Regions from separate parts of the Celerinatantimonas marina genome, predicted to be linked through region 2. Evidence: riboswitches for the same ligand, from Rfam matches in the RefSeq annotation. Region 2 holds a riboswitch; the other holds the start of a gene.
What was found. A riboswitch is a leader RNA that binds a small molecule or an ion and turns the genes downstream of it on or off. The one in region 2 is predicted to bind thiamine pyrophosphate.

Region 1 (7,889 bases), on a different contig from region 2:
CGCCCATTTTGATGAGCAGTTTGTGGAGCAATTATTACAGCGTCCGGATGTACCGGAGCTGGTTCGAGTGAGCCCGTTGACGACCCGCGAATGGCAAGTCCTCGGGTTGATTTATTCTGGGTTTAGCAATGAGCAGATCGCAACCGAACTGGATGTGGCCGCGACAACGATTAAGACGCATATTCGTAATTTGTATCAAAAATTGGGGATTAGTCATCGCCGGGAAGCTATTGCTCAGGCTCAACAATTTTTACAGATGATGGGGTATGCTTCAGAATCGGAATAAGTTTAGTGGATCACGTATAACCCCCACCTGACCTCCCCCTTATCAAGGGGGAGGAAATTACCGAGTTCCCCTTTCTCAAGGATGGAAATTACTGAATTCCCCTTATCAAGGGGATGGAAATGACCGAGTTCCTCTTCTCAGGGGGGATGGAAATTATCGAATTCCTTTTTATCAAGGGGAGAAAATCATTGTCCCCTCCCTTTTGAAGGGGAGGGCTAGGGTGGGGTTGGTTTTTCAGTCACTTCGATCAATTTAATAATAAAAATATCAATTATAGATGTTCCATCTATTGACAACTGCGGAGCCATAGAGAGGTAATACCTCATTATTCCATGTAATCGCATGATTCATATGAACGATATTTTTAACTCCAAAGCTAATAAAAAACGACGACAGGAATTACGGGGCCATATGCCTGAACCAGAACAGCGATTATGGCATCGAATTCGCGGTCAACAGTTGGGTGTGAAATTTCGACGTCAGCATGGTATTGGAAATTACATCGTTGATTTTTACTGTCCGAAGCTTGCGTTGGTGATAGAACTAGATGGTGATAGTCACTATGTGAAAAATGCACAGCATTATGATCAGCTGCGTGATGATTTTATGGATTCCTTGGGATTAAAAATCTTACGGTTTACCAATCAACAAATCATGGATGAGTTGGATATGGTGTTACAGGTGATTTGGAATGCGGTGCATTGATAGGATGGGGGGATCGCATCAATTAACCCCCTCCCGACCTCTCCCTTAATAAAAAGGGCGGCGTTAGAGATTTTCCCTTGGATAAAAGTACTTCTCTTGTAATTCCCTCCCCTTTTTAAGGGGAGGGTTAGGGTGGGGTTGTCGAACGACTCCTTGATGATTATTTGGATAAATGAACGGATTACTTATTGAAAATAGAATGAATATTGTCGCCATAAATTTGAAGGCTGGGCGTCTGTATTTTTTGTTGAATTAATATCGCACCACTCTTTATAAAAATCAGATTAAATATCCGAGTCAAAAAATAAAAGGGAGATCAATAGGCGCGATAGTTTAAATCGGTGGGGGCCTGACAAATCTCATTTGCGGGACTTAATCGTTCATTATATAGTCAATATAGGATGGATAATGGCCGAGTGAGGGAACGTATGTGGGGTCCTAAATCACAGCAAGAACGGGAAGATGACGAAGTAAAATTGGGCATTTGGCTAGGGGAGCATGAAAGCTATCATGTTCGTTATAAAGCCAAGCAACTAGGTTATGAGTTGGATGATCCGAGCCATCGGAAACGCGATCAGGACTCGACACCGGCGACCCCGGATGTGGTAGACCGGGTATTCGATAAGATCCCGGTGAAAGTTTATGTGATTCTGGCGTTGATTTGTGGGGTTGGGCTGGGATTTATCGGTTCGGATAGAGGCCGAAATCCAGAGGGTTTCTTTTTGGGAATGGGGATCGGTGCTGCTATTGGAGCTGCAATTTTGCCACTTTTGCGGGCGCTGTTGCAGTGGTTAATAATCCTGATCCCGGTTGCCATTGTGGTGGGAATTGTATTGGCCATGATTGCGCATTAGTGGCGGGTTGGTGCTGTTTGTTCATGATGTCCCGAAGCGGTACGGATGACCGTTTCGGGTTTTTCGAAAAGGATATTCAGTGTGTTTAAATCCATCCTGAACTAAGGCCCGGTTTGCTTCATTCATCAATCATCCTCGATCGCATCTTATTCAAAATGCGTTTTATTTGAACAAAATTCAACCATGAAAGCTTAACAGCCCCTAGCCACTGGCCATCGGGCTGTGTACAATCAATGTCGACTCGGGGTGCCGTAAGGCTGAGAAAATACCCGCATCACCTGATATGGATCATGCCATCGTAGGGAAGTCATCTCACCTATCACGCATTTTTTGTGGGGATGTGGCTTCCTGTAACTTAAGGAAAAAACATGCACCACTTTGTAAATCGACGTTCTGGACTTCCTCACCCTTATTTTATGTTGCTGATGGCACCGGTCATTTGGTCCAGTAGTAATGTGATCGGCAAGCTGTCGGTTGGCCTGTTGAGTTCTTATCAATTGACTTTTTATCGTTGGTTGGTCGCGACTGTCGTGTTGGGACTGATGTTCTGGCGTCGGATCCGGGCCGACGGGTCACAACTACTGGCTCATAAATGGTGGTTTTTGATCTGGGGGGGAAGCGCCTTTTGTGTCTTTAATCTGTTGCTCTATAGTGCATTTGCCTATGGTGCGCGGGCGGTTAATGTTGCGATTATTCACAGCCTGATCCCCGTGATGACACTCGTGCTGAGTGTGTTGTTGATGCGCCAGCGAGTGCATTATTTACAAGGTGTCGGTATTGGCTGTTCTTTGTTTGGGGTGTTGTGGTTACTTACCGATGGGGCTTTGGGAGCGTTGCTGAGTTGGCGGCCGACGCCGGCGGATAGTTTAATCCTGATCTCAGCTGTGATCTATGCTGCATATTCGCTGGCGCTGCGTCGGGCTCCATCATCAGTACACTGGAGTAGCCAGATGTGGGCGATGTGTCTGGCGGCATTATTGGTCGCCACCCCATTTTGGTTGTTTGATTCGTTGCGTGGCTCGCAATGGCACTGGTTAGAGCCGGAGCATCCATCTTCGCTGCAAATCACTCGAGCACTTGCCATTATTGTTTATGTTGGGATCTTTATCGCAATTATTTCAAAGTTGTTCTATATGGAAGGCGTGATTGCATTAGGGGGAAATCGGGCGGCATTAGTGATGAATTTATTGCCGTTGTTTAGTACTGCGATGGCGTTAGCGGTGTTTGCAGATGAGCGGGCTGGATTCAGCTCAGTGTATTGGGTCGCATTGGGATGTGTGAGCCTTGGGATCGTTCTGTCGGAGTTTGGTGCGCGCCGAAGGGCCCGTCTGTGTGAACGTGTGATGGCCGAATAAATGAGATAAAGCCTGATGTTGAATCAGGCTTCATTTAGGTTTAGGGCAAAATCGTATGAAGAATCGGATCGCAGCTTAATGCAATCCAGCCACATTTAGGTGGATGGCATAGACTTTATCGGTTGCCGTGATAAATAGCGTTTGCCGGTCTTGACCACCAAAGGTGACATTGCCAACTTTTTCCGGGATCGACAGGGTTGCCAGATGCTGGCCTTCAGGTGAAAAGACCCAGACGCCACCTGGTCCAGCACTGAACAGATGATTGTCTTGATCGACGGCCATTCCATCGGGATTTCCACGCTGAGGATCATGGCTGGCATCATAGAACACCTGACCTTTGCCTAATGAACCATCAGCTTTTACCGGATAGCGCATCCAGATTTTTTGGGGTTCGGAATTGCTGACATAAAGGTATTTTTCATCGGCAGAAAAAGCGATGCCATTGGGCCGAGGTAAATCGGTCACCAGCTGTTGCAGAACCGGTTTTTTCGCTGAGCCGCCGGCATACTGGCTAGCTGCGATGATTCGGTAAACACCGTCAACCTTCAACTGTTTTTTCGGATCTTTATCGCTCTGGGTTTCCAGCCCGTATGGGGGATCCGTAAAGTACAACGAGCCATCATTTTTATATATGAGATCGTTCGGACTATTGAGCAATTTTCCTTGATAACGCATAGCGAGCGTTGTGATCCCATCACTGTAGTGTGAACCATTAAGGCGGAAGACCATGCGACGGGCGTGTCCGGCGATCGTTAACCGCCCTTCAGGATCGACGGCCATGCCGTTTGACCCCGGTTCGATGCCCGCAAAAGGTGCCGATCCCTGATATCCCGTTTTTTTAGCAAAAACATGCACACCAGAATCTGGAGTCCAACTATAGATAGTATTGTCTGGGATATCGGAGAACAGCAATTGGTTTTGATACCAAACCGGGCCCTCGACCCAGTGATAGCCTTGGGCCAGAATTTTTAGTGATGCTTGTTCCGGAATAATTTGTTCGGTTCCCGGAACGAATCGTTCGACATGTAAAGGAACTGTTGATGAAGTGGTTGTTGGGGCCGCCAGACTACTTGCGGCCGGGAAGAGTAGGGCGGCAGCGAGTAATGTTGTTTTTATATTTCGATGTTCAATCAGATCCATTGGATACTCCGGTGTTATTTTTCGTTTTGTTTTATAGAGTTATATACATGACAACCTATCGGTTTGATTTCGATGACCGATAATTGTTACCCGTAACTGTTACCGGTAACTTCGATATGAAAACTATCCCTGGGAATGATATTTCGCAACTGTATGATGCAAATTTGTTGTTATTTTGTGAGCTGAATCTGAAAACGACACTCGAAATGGAAAAAATAACGAGCGCTCAAAGAGGTGGCCGAAGATGCAATAACCGCATGACTTTTGGAGTGATAAACATCAAGTGTAGGGATTTTTAAGTGTCCATAAACGGCCCTCATTTATTGATAAATAACTTTGTAAAAAGTGTGATCCTATCCTATAACTCATAAGAGTTGTGGATCTTAAAGCGGTTATTTAGGGTTCCGTTTTGATACCTTTTTTAAAAAAGTAACTTAAATGCAAATAATGATAAAAATGATAACGCGTAGCAGCATCGCTTCTAATTGATCCCCGTGGACGGGGGGTAATGCTTCGAAGGTGGGGCGCGAGAAGTGATGGATAAAGACCTATTGAGATTGTTGTTGATCGAGAACCGTGGGCCACATGATGAGGCCTGAGACATTCAGTGGATAGAAGGAATAAATTAATGGCGATTACCAGTTATGAAATAGATAATTATCGTGTTTATCATTACAACCAAGACAATGGTTATCAACAAACAGCGGTTATTAATTGCTACTATGATAATGCATTTAAGGGGAGTCTCTATTTTTATCAGGAAGGCGCCTCGATCCCTGCTAGCTCAAAAACCAGTGCCGGATATTTGTATCTTCGTTTTAGCGGCAGTCAGTTGGGATCCATCTTAGACACGCTTCGGCAGGAAAAGCCGCTGTATATTGGATTTAATGATACGAATTTATGGGGCGGGTTATCTACTAGCAATGAACCGATTGGGGAAGAAGAAGGTGTATGAGCCATCCGCTCTGAAACAGGCGTTTGAGCGCCTGTTTTGAGCTTTAAGTCGGGGGTTGAGTCTTATCCTGTGACACAGATTCCAGTGTAATCTGTGTATTCAGCCATTGGATAAATGCCTGAATCTTAGGCCGACTGGCATAACTCATCGGAAAAATCAGATCGTATCCCAATTTGGCTTTAACTCGCTCAAATGGGGCTACTAAAGCCCCCTGACGCAGTCGATCTCTCACCAATAACGTGCGGGCCATGCTCATGCCCATTCCTGCTTCGGCGGCATCAATCGTCATATCACAGTGATTAATAATGTAGTGCTTGGCTAACACATCCACAGATTTAAGGGCTGGATTACTTTGGCGATCGAGCCATTCATTCCACTCTTCATCCGGACGGATAAATTCTAATGATTCGGTGTTATGGATAAATGTAGCCTCACGAAATTGTGATTCCCAGTGCTTGGGCAAGGTGTCGCTGCCAAACAGCTTTCGGAAATAATCTGGGCTGCATACCGGCGTGAGTGCTTCATCAAATAATCGCTGATGCACAAAATTGGGATGGCGACCATCACTGTAATAAATGGCAATATCAACCGGTTCTTGCTGGAAGTTTAGTGGGCTGCCTTTCATACGAATTTTCATATTCAGATTCGGATATTGTTCATGGAAATCCGTCAGTTTGGGGAGCAACCAGATCTTGGCGAAGGTCGGCGCCACGCCAATATATAATTCGCCGCTTAACTCATTGAATTTGATATCGTCGATCTCAGAAAAAATACGATTAAATGAAGGCGTTAATACATCCAGTAATCGCTGTCCTTCCACGGTGAGCGCTAGTTTTCGAGTCATGCGCACAAACAACGAAAATCCCAGTTGCTCCTCTAAGCATTTAATGCGCTGACTGACTGCGCCTTGGGTAATACACAGCGCTTCGGCCGCCTTGGTAAAACTCAAACTATTCGCGGCCAAGCAAAAAGTATGCATGTTAGCCAATAACTGTTGATGGTGAAGAGTCGGATCCATACATTAGTTCATCTAATTCATAGGCGGAAATATTTGGTTTGTCGAGCGTTACTCGCTGTTATTTAATCAGATGAGATTATCCATAACAAGGAAAACGTATGAAACAAGGTCTGAAAATAGCGATTATTGGCGCCGGGTCCAGCTATACGCCGGAACTGATTGAGGGGCTGATTAAACGCAAAGATGAACTGCCGATCCGGGAACTATGGTTGGTGGATATCGAAGAAGGTTGGGAAAAAGTCACCATTATTGCTGGATTGACCCGACGGATGCTGGAAAACAATCAATTGAGTCATATTCAGGTCCATGTCACTTTAAATCGGATGGAAGCTTTAACTGGGGCTGATTTTATTTGTTCCCAGTTCCGGGCCGGATGTTTAGAAGGGCGAATTCGCGATGAGCGGATCTCGCTAAAATACGGCATGATCGGTCAGGAAACCAACGGGCTCGGCGGCTTTGCCAATGCCAATCGAACGATTCCGATCGCATTAGAAATTTGTAAAGAGATTGAGCGTTACTGTCCAGATGCCTGGTTGCTGAACTTTACCAATCCGTCCGGGATGGTTACGGAAGCCATTTTGCGTTACTCCCATGTGAAAGCCATTGGGCTGTGTAACGTGCCGGTGATTTTACAAAAAGGGATTGCTAAATTGCTGAATGCCGATGAAACGAAGTTGATCGTGCAGGTTGCCGGGTTAAACCATTTGATTTGGGTTCGGAAAATTTTAGATGGCGGCGTCGATAAATTGCCGGAAGTTCTAGAGCAGGTGGTGGCGGGAAATGATCCGCTGGTGCCATCGAATATTCCCCCGTTTCGCTGGCCAGCTGATTTGATCCGCAGCCTTGGCATGATCCCGTGTCCATACCTTCGCTACTATTATATTTCGCAGGATATGATGGATCAGGAAGTCGCAGAAGCTAATCGTGAAGGGACCCGGGGTGAAGTGGTGAAAGCCATTGAAAAACGGCTGTTTGATATCTATCGGCGGCCGCAGCAACATGAAAAACCCAAAGAGCTGGAACAACGAGGCGGGCAGTATTACTCGGAAGCTGCCTGCGAACTGATGACCTCCATTTATAATGACAAACGCACCATCATGCATGTGAATACCCGTAATAACGGCACCATCAGCGGGCTACCAGATCATTGCACGGTTGAGGTTAGTTGTGTGATAACTAAATCCGGACCATTACCGTTGAATGTGGAGCCGTTTGAAGAAGATACACTGCGGTTGATCCAGCTGATGAAACAGTTTGAATCTCTCACGGTTGAAGCGGCTGTAACCGGCAATAAAGAGCTGGCACATCGGGCCTTGATCCTCAATCCGATTGTCAATACCGGCAGCATACTAAAGAGTGCTTTAGACGAAACGATTCGGGAAAATTTGGACTATATGCCGCAATACCGACATCTGTATCAGTAGCTGAAAACTCGGACAGCCACCGGACGACGGCTGTCTGAGTTTTGTCTGAGTACGTAGCTTAGCTTTTGACGATATCAATACTGCCAGTCACCGTATTGTAAGTGGTGGTGTAGGAGCCATCATCTTTAGGTTGGGTGATTACATCAACCCGA
Region 2 (7,889 bases):
TCTCAACCAAGGCTGACTGGAAAACAGACGTTCCGCCATTAACCGACCAATATTCCCCGGCGAATTTGCTACGTTAGACAAAAACGGCGACCCGAAGGTCGCCGCAGTCATCCGTATTCACACAAGCTTAGAAGCAAGCTTCCAGGATCTGCTCGATATCTTCTTGCGTCACCGTTTGATAGCTATTGCCCAAAATGAGGGTCGATGCTGCAATTTTAGGTAACATCTCACGAGTCGCGCCCAGTTCCCGCAACGAAGTAACGATGCCACACTCTTTAGCAAATGCTTCCAGGGCATCGATACCTTCCAGCGCGATCACATCTTTGGTTTTGCCTTCCGCTGAAATGCCCCAAACCTGCGTTGCGAAACGAACAAATTTATCCACACCACCGCTATAAATATGCCGATAGTAAGGCATTGAGATCGCCGCCAACCCCATTCCATGAGAACAATCGGTATAGGCGCCCAGTTGATGTTCGATCATATGCACCTGCCAATCCTGAGATTTAGACAGCCCGGTCATGGTGTTCAGGGCGAGTGTCGCATTCCACATCAGGTTACTACGCGCTTCGTAATCCTGAGGATTTTTTAGTGCAACCCGCAAATTATCAATCGATGATTTCAGCAAGCTTTCAATCACATAATCGGTCGTGTTCGCCCCTTCATCTGAAAAATACTGTTCCATCAGGTGTGACATCGTATCGAAGACCCCACTAACCATCTGATATTCCGACACAGAGAAGGTATATTCCGGATTCAAGATCGAGAATTTAGGATTCACAAATGGTGGAAAAATACGCCCGGCTTTATTTTTGCTCGCTTCGTGAGTAATCACCGAACCACCGTTCATTTCAGAACCGGTTCCCACCATCGTCAAGATCGAAGCCACTGGAACAACTTCATTATCGACATCCTGAAACTCCACCCAATATTTCTGAAAGGGATCATCTTTACAATAAGCCGAAACAGAGATCCCTTTCGCACAATCGATCACCGAACCACCGCCCACCGCTAGGATCAGGCTCACGTGATGATCACGAACCAGTTTCGAACCTTCCATCAGTTTGTCATAAGTTGGATTAGGCATTACTCCTGAGAGTTCAACTACTTTTTTACCGGCTTCTTTCAAAATAGTGGTCACTTGATCATACAGGCCATTTTTCTTAATGGCGTTGCGACCGTAAACCAACATCACGGTTTCACCGTAATTTTTCAGTTCATCCGACAGTTTTGACAAGGAGTCTTTGCCGAAATGAATCGTAGTCGGGTTATAGTATGAGAAATCAAGTTGCATAATAAACTTCCTTCTTGGACGTGATACTCTCAATATAGATGTATCCGCGCTCCCCATCATGCGGGTTGCTCATAGCCAGCTAGGCCAATATTCCGTTTAGGGATAACACTCTAAATTAAGAGTTTCCTCATCGTTTCCATACTCGGACGATAAGGCGTATAGAATAATAGGATCTCGTTCGCCGATGTATCGACCAATGGACCAAGTTGAATCGTTTGCCCCGTGTCCGACACTGCGCCCAAACACGGGGAACCAGCATTTTTTAGATTGACGACTGCACGTAAAAGATGCTCGTTACGAAGTGTTGATATTGTAACGTCAGCAAGTCGAATATAAATATACGATGCGCTATCATTATTGCCTAATCGTATAAATGATTATACTGTTAGGCAATCTTTCTATGTTTAGTCGGGTGGGAGAAATCATCCGAAGGTCAAATTCAAATACGCTGATTAATGGCAAACTGCGCCAATAAAACCCTATCAGCTAGACAAACGCCATCAACGTGAAGTTTCACTACAACACGAACAAGTAGCCAAGCGATGCATTTGCAAATGAAACCACTCCCCGCTGATACCATCAAAGCTACTAAAACGGCCGACTTGGTCACTTGGGATCCCAACAATCAACTTAATGGCTTCTAACGCTTGCGAGCAGCCAATCAGCCCAACCATCGGCCCTAAAACGCCCGCCGTGGAACAATTTAATACCGCATCCGAAGCCTGAGGGAACAAACAGCGATAACAAGCACTATCTTCCTGACGATAATCAAACACCATCAACTGCCCATCTAGTCCGACAGCAGCCCCACTCACTAAAGGTACTCGAGCCTTTAAACAAGCATCGCTTACCGCGTAGCGGGTATCGATATTATCACTACAGTCCAAAACGACATCCGCTTGCATCACTTCCATTTCCAGGACCTGTTGGCTCAATCGCCTTTGCACCGGCCTAACCTGAACCCATGAGTTCAAATCATGCAGCCGAGCCTTAGCCGCCATCACTTTAGGTTCACCCAGCTGGGATTCGCCATAAATAATCTGTCGCTGTAAATTAGATTCACTCACCACATCATCATCAGCGATCACCAGCCGACCGATCCCGGCCGCGGCCAAGTACAAGCTTACCGGAGATCCCAGTCCTCCCATGCCGACAATCAACACCGAAGCCTGACGCAAACGCAATTGCCCCGCCTCGCCCACTTTACCCAGCAGTAAGTGGCGACTGTAGCGTTTGAGTTCCGCATCACTCAGTTGATTATCGGCCATCGATTATTCTCCTATTATTTGCATCAATTCTCTAACAACTTGCTCTGGGTGATCACTGGCCGTAATCGCACTGACAATCGCCAAACTATCAGCCCCAGCCTCCAACACCGACTCCGCATTGCTCCGATTAATCCCCCCAATCGCCACAATAGGACAACCAGAGCCCACCAGCGCACAATAGCGGGCTAACCGAGATAATCCTAAAGGTTGGGTCGCCATCGCTTTGGTCTGGGTCGCAAAGACATGTCCCATCGCAACATAGCTAGGAGACAGTTGCAATGCTCGCATCAGCTCATAGTAACCATGGGTACTAATCCCCAATCGCAGCCCCGCCTGAGCAATGGCTTCAATATCGACTCGACCAGCTTCAATATCATTCTGACCCAGATGAACCCCATAGGCACCATACTGAATCGCCAACTGCCAATAATCATTGATAAACAGCTGCGCCTGATACTGTTGGCTTAATGCCACACTACGTGCAATCTGTACCGACAATTGGGGATCTTGTGGGTCTTTAATTCGCAGCTGGATCGTTTTAACTCCGGCTTTCAGCAATCGTTCAATCCAATCCACACTATCCACGACCGGATATAATCCTAGCGGTTGTCGGCAACGAGCCAATGGAACGGTCGAGGCTTCAGGCCAGTAATGCGTCAGTCCCAAAGCCGCACCAACAAGACTTTGTCCCGATTCAACTCGAGGATAATCATCTCGCGCTACCGGCCATCCCACATGGGCCACGGCTCCGGGCAGCGACTGCTGAGCGCGGGCCTGACGTAAACCCGCCGTCACATAAGCCTTGCCCAAGGTAATGGCGTCCACCAACGATTCCCCCCGCGCCAACATAGCCGCAATAGCGGAGGATAAACTGCAACCGGTCCCGTGGCTATGCGCCGTATCAATTCGCTCGCAGCTTATCGCCCTGACAGAAGTTGGCGTGCAGATCAAATCGCAGCACAGAGCACTCTCCAGAGGACTATGTCCGCCTTTGGCTAATACCGCACAACCACATTCCTGAACCAACGCCATGGCTGCCTGACGCACGGTCGCCGGAGAATTTAATTCCCGGCCTGTTAAGGTTGCTAGCTCACTCGCATTGGGAGTCACTAAATCGGCCTGTGCAAATAACAGCTTAAACTCATCCAACCGTTCTATTTCTGCCAACGTATAGCCACTACTGGTAACTAATACCGGATCAATCACGATTTTAACCAAAGGATAATGCTGACGAAATGACGCTAAAAAGCGAGTGAGCAGCCGCACTTGTTCAGCATTGGCGATCATACCGATTTTAATCGCCCGAGGAGGTAACGGTGCCAGCGCTTCCAACTGCAATGCCAGAAAATCGTTCGAGCACGCTTCAACCCCCAACAATCGCTGGCTATTTTGAGCCGTCAACGCGGTAATGACGACCGAAGGAGTCACGTCCAGATCATGCATCGTCAACAGATCGGCCACAATACCAGCCCCCCCACTGCTATCTTGTGCGGCAATAATCCAAGTGGGAGATTGATTTTCAGAGTCTTTCATCAGTATCAGCTCCTGCTACGCTATGATAAAGTTCATCACCTCCGGCTTTAAATTTTTCCGCCATCTGAGAAAGCCCCTCTTCAACCCGAACCTCAATAGCATCGCCTTGAGCCCGCGCTTGAGCATAATCTCGAACCTCTTGGGAGATTTTCATCGAACAGAATTTAGGCCCACACATCGAACAAAAATGCGCCACTTTGGCTGATTGCTGAGGAAGTGTTGCATCGTGATAAGCCCGGGCGGTATCCGGATCCAGAGCCAGATTGAACTGATCTTCCCAACGAAACTCAAAACGAGCCTTACTCATCGCGTTATCCCGCACCTGAGCCCCGGGATGTCCTTTAGCCAGATCGGCGGCATGCGCAGCAATTTTATAGGTGATCAAGCCTTGTTTAACATCCTCTTTATTTGGTAAGCCAAGATGCTCCTTCGGCGTGACATAACACAACATGGCACAGCCATACCAACCGATCATCGCCGCACCAATTCCCGATGAAAAGTGATCATACCCCGGCGAGATATCCGTCACTAACGGCCCTAAGGTATAAAAAGGGGCTTCATCACATAGCGCTAACTGCCGATCCATATTTTCCCGGATCCGTTGCATCGGAATATGCCCCGGTCCTTCAATGATGACCTGCACCTCATGCTGCCAGGCGATCTGGGTGAGTTCCCCCAAAGTTTCCAGCTCAGCAAACTGCGCCGCATCGTTGGCATCGGCAATCGAGCCCGGACGCAGCCCATCCCCAAGACTCAGGCTCACATCATACTGCTGACAGATCTCGCAGATTTCTGCAAAATGGGTGTACAGAAAGCTTTCCTGATGATGGGCCAAACACCATTTCGCCATAATCGAGCCGCCCCGGGACACAATCCCGGTCAGACGATTGGCGGTCAGTGGCACATGATGCAATCGAAGCCCGGCATGGATGGTAAAGTAATCCACCCCTTGTTCAGCCTGCTCAATGAGCGTATCCCGAAACATCTCCCAATTCAGGCGCTCAGCAATACCATTGACCTTTTCCAGCGCCTGATAAATCGGCACGGTTCCAATCGGAACCGGAGAGTTGCGAATGATCCACTCCCGCATCTCATGAATATTGCGCCCGGTTGACAGATCCATTACCGTATCCGCACCCCAGCGAGTCGCCCAAACCAATTTTTCGATTTCTTCTTCCATCGATGAACTCATCGCTGAATTGCCGATATTGGCATTCACCTTCACCAAAAAATTTCGACCGATAATCATCGGTTCAGCTTCCGGATGATTGATATTGGCCGGGATAATCGCGCGTCCCCGGGCAACTTCGGATCGCACGAATTCCGCACTAATTTGAGCCGGAATCGCCGCGCCGAAAGATTCTCCAGCATGTTGGTGATCCAATACTTCATCACGCAGCTGCGCACGAGCCCCATTCTCTCGGATGGCAATATATTCCATTTCCGGGGTAATGATCCCAGCCCGGGCATAATGAAGCTGAGTTACAATTTGCCCGGCTTTCGCCCGCCGCGGTAGCGGCTGAGTCGGAAACCGAAGTTCAAAATCGTCATCGCGAGATAAACGCTCCTTGGCATAATCCGAGCTAAACTGAGTGAGTTGTTGAGTATCATCACGCTGTTCGATCCATGACTGCCGGATCTTGTGAAGCCCCTGACGAATATCAATCGTCGCATTTAAATCACTGTAACTACCTGAATTATCATACAGATAAACCGGCTCATTGGGCTGCCAACGCGGAGATTTGGCGCTGCCTAACTGGGTTGGTGTTAACGTAACTTTTCGCATCGCCACCTGAATATCGGGCCTGGAACCGGGCAGATAAACTTTTTCAGAATTGGGATACGTCTGAGCCTTGAGTTCGTGGATCAACGATCCTGTGCTATTTTTGGATGGTGTTTTTTGCATGACATCGCCTCAAATCATAAATATGGAGGCTTGTCGGGAGTATCAACAGGGGGGAATCAGCATCGGAAAATTTCAAAATCCAAGTCATGGATCATCGTTTATCACCGCTGTTTTCTCACTTGTTCCCTTCGCAGGCATTATCCTGATCAGGTGATACGGATCTTATGGGCTCAATGAACGAGCGTCACAATCTCAGCCTTTCGGCACTCCGACAAGTTGCCGATCAGTATAAATTTTTAAGACTAAAACACAAGGGCCCATCAAAGTGCCCCATGCCTGACTTTGTCGGGAACCCCACAATCAACCGAACAATTCACGATGTGAGGATTATTTCAGTTCGAGATTAGTACACAATAATTAATTGTTTTTATTGAAATTTATTTAAATTACAAAAAACTCATTACTCTGGTATACAACTTGCTCAAGGGATCAGATTGACTTCTTTTTCACTTTGCGTCAGCTCAGAGAGGCATAGCTATGACCGATACTGCGACCGCTATTCCAGAAACCGAAATGGGAACTCCGATTTTTCAGCCCGGAGCGCTGAATATCGTGATGTCTGTTCCCTGTCCCATCAAAGTTAAATTTAAAATGGTCCTTGAAACGTTTATCAACGATTATAATGCCAGCCACGACATGCCGATCTACTGCCCATCCATCATGGATGGGATCCCACATGGTCTAGAGGGGATCCTTCGAGAAGTTTCTGATGCAGAAATGTTACCGGACTTGTGGCTCAGTACCAGTATGCGAACCGCACTTTCGCAACCGTTTCGTTCTCGATTTGTGGATACCGGTCTGCTTCAGGGGATCAATGATGATGTAAGTCAGTTTCCCTCTCGTTTTAAAGAGGCGGCAACGCAATACAATCTTGGTTTTTTTGCCTTTGGGAACTGGTCATTATTATGTGATCTCAGCGTGAAAACCGCCCCCCCCTATCCCCAGACTTGGGAAGATTTACTCGATCCAATCTATCAAGGACAAATTGCTATTCACGGCTGTCACGGTGAAGTCGGAGGTATGACACTGCTACAAATCCTACACCAACGCTATGGGGATGAACGAATTTGCCAACTGGCTCAAAACATCGGAGGAGTCCGACATTTTTCGAAACTCATCAAAGCCGTTGACTCCAACGATAAAGAACGGGTGGCCTATAACATTCTGCCCAATGCCATCATCAATCAACTCCCATCCCGAAAACGAGCCGCCATTATTGAACTGAAAGATGGTCCACTACTCACCCCGATGACGCTGTTTGCCAAACGAGACAAACTCAAACAGTTACAACCTATTATCGATTTTCTGAAAGGACCGGACATGACACCCGTGTTTAGCCTTGGCGGTTTTATCAAACCCGAGTTGATGGACTGGTCCAAACCCTATCTCTTCCCGGACTGGGATATCCTGCTTCAGACCGATCACGCCAAACAATCTGAACACTTAAACACGACCTTTATCGACGCGCTCGCGCCCGGACTCATGACGGTATAATTATGAAACTTATTACAGTCTCAGGCCCTCCATCTTCGGGGAAAACTTCCGTACTCACGCATGTCATTACCGAAATGCGTCAAACCCAGCAGATGGGCGTTGTCAAATTCGATTGCTTGTCAACAGAAGATGATCAGCGCTACCAAGCTCTCGATGTCCCCGTCAAAGTCGGATTATCAGGCAATCTTTGTCCCGATCATTACTTTGTAAGCAACATTGAAGATTGTTTACAGTGGGGAATTGAGCAAAAATTCACCACCCTGTTTACGGAAAGTGCTGGATTATGTAACCGTTGTTCCCCTCACATCCGAGGCGTTTTAGCCGTATGCGTCATCGACAATCTGATGGGCTTAAAAACACCAAAGAAAATCGGTCCGATGCTACGACTGGCGGA

Region 1: linked by a shared signal. The riboswitch ahead of ABUE20_RS18305 (DMT family transporter) and the one ahead of thiC (phosphomethylpyrimidine synthase ThiC) in region 2 are both predicted to bind thiamine pyrophosphate.

Annotation. Positions count from the first base shown of each region.
Region 1 covers NZ_JBFNXK010000023.1:11,699-19,587, reverse strand. Annotated here, with positions in the region: gene malT (HTH-type transcriptional regulator MalT) at 1-286, shown strand, start outside; gene ABUE20_RS18315 (endonuclease domain-containing protein) at 638-991, shown strand; gene ABUE20_RS18310 (hypothetical protein) at 1,420-1,845, shown strand; TPP riboswitch at 2,078-2,167, shown strand; gene ABUE20_RS18305 (DMT family transporter) at 2,214-3,200, shown strand; gene ABUE20_RS18300 (SMP-30/gluconolactonase/LRE family protein) at 3,276-4,340, opposite strand; gene ABUE20_RS18295 (hypothetical protein) at 4,969-5,295, shown strand; gene ABUE20_RS18290 (LysR substrate-binding domain-containing protein) at 5,339-6,313, opposite strand; gene ABUE20_RS18285 (6-phospho-beta-glucosidase) at 6,412-7,737, shown strand; gene ABUE20_RS18280 (hypothetical protein) at 7,796-7,889, opposite strand, start outside.
Region 2 covers NZ_JBFNXK010000008.1:172,961-180,849, forward strand. Annotated here, with positions in the region: gene ABUE20_RS11065 (spermidine synthase) at 1-77, shown strand, start outside; gene ABUE20_RS11070 (iron-containing alcohol dehydrogenase) at 128-1,294, opposite strand; gene ABUE20_RS11075 (HesA/MoeB/ThiF family protein) at 1,795-2,562, opposite strand; gene thiE (thiamine phosphate synthase) at 2,566-4,095, opposite strand; gene thiC (phosphomethylpyrimidine synthase ThiC) at 4,082-6,001, opposite strand; TPP riboswitch at 6,108-6,222, opposite strand; gene ABUE20_RS11090 (ABC transporter substrate-binding protein) at 6,479-7,495, shown strand; gene ABUE20_RS11095 (GTP-binding protein) at 7,498-7,889, shown strand, end outside.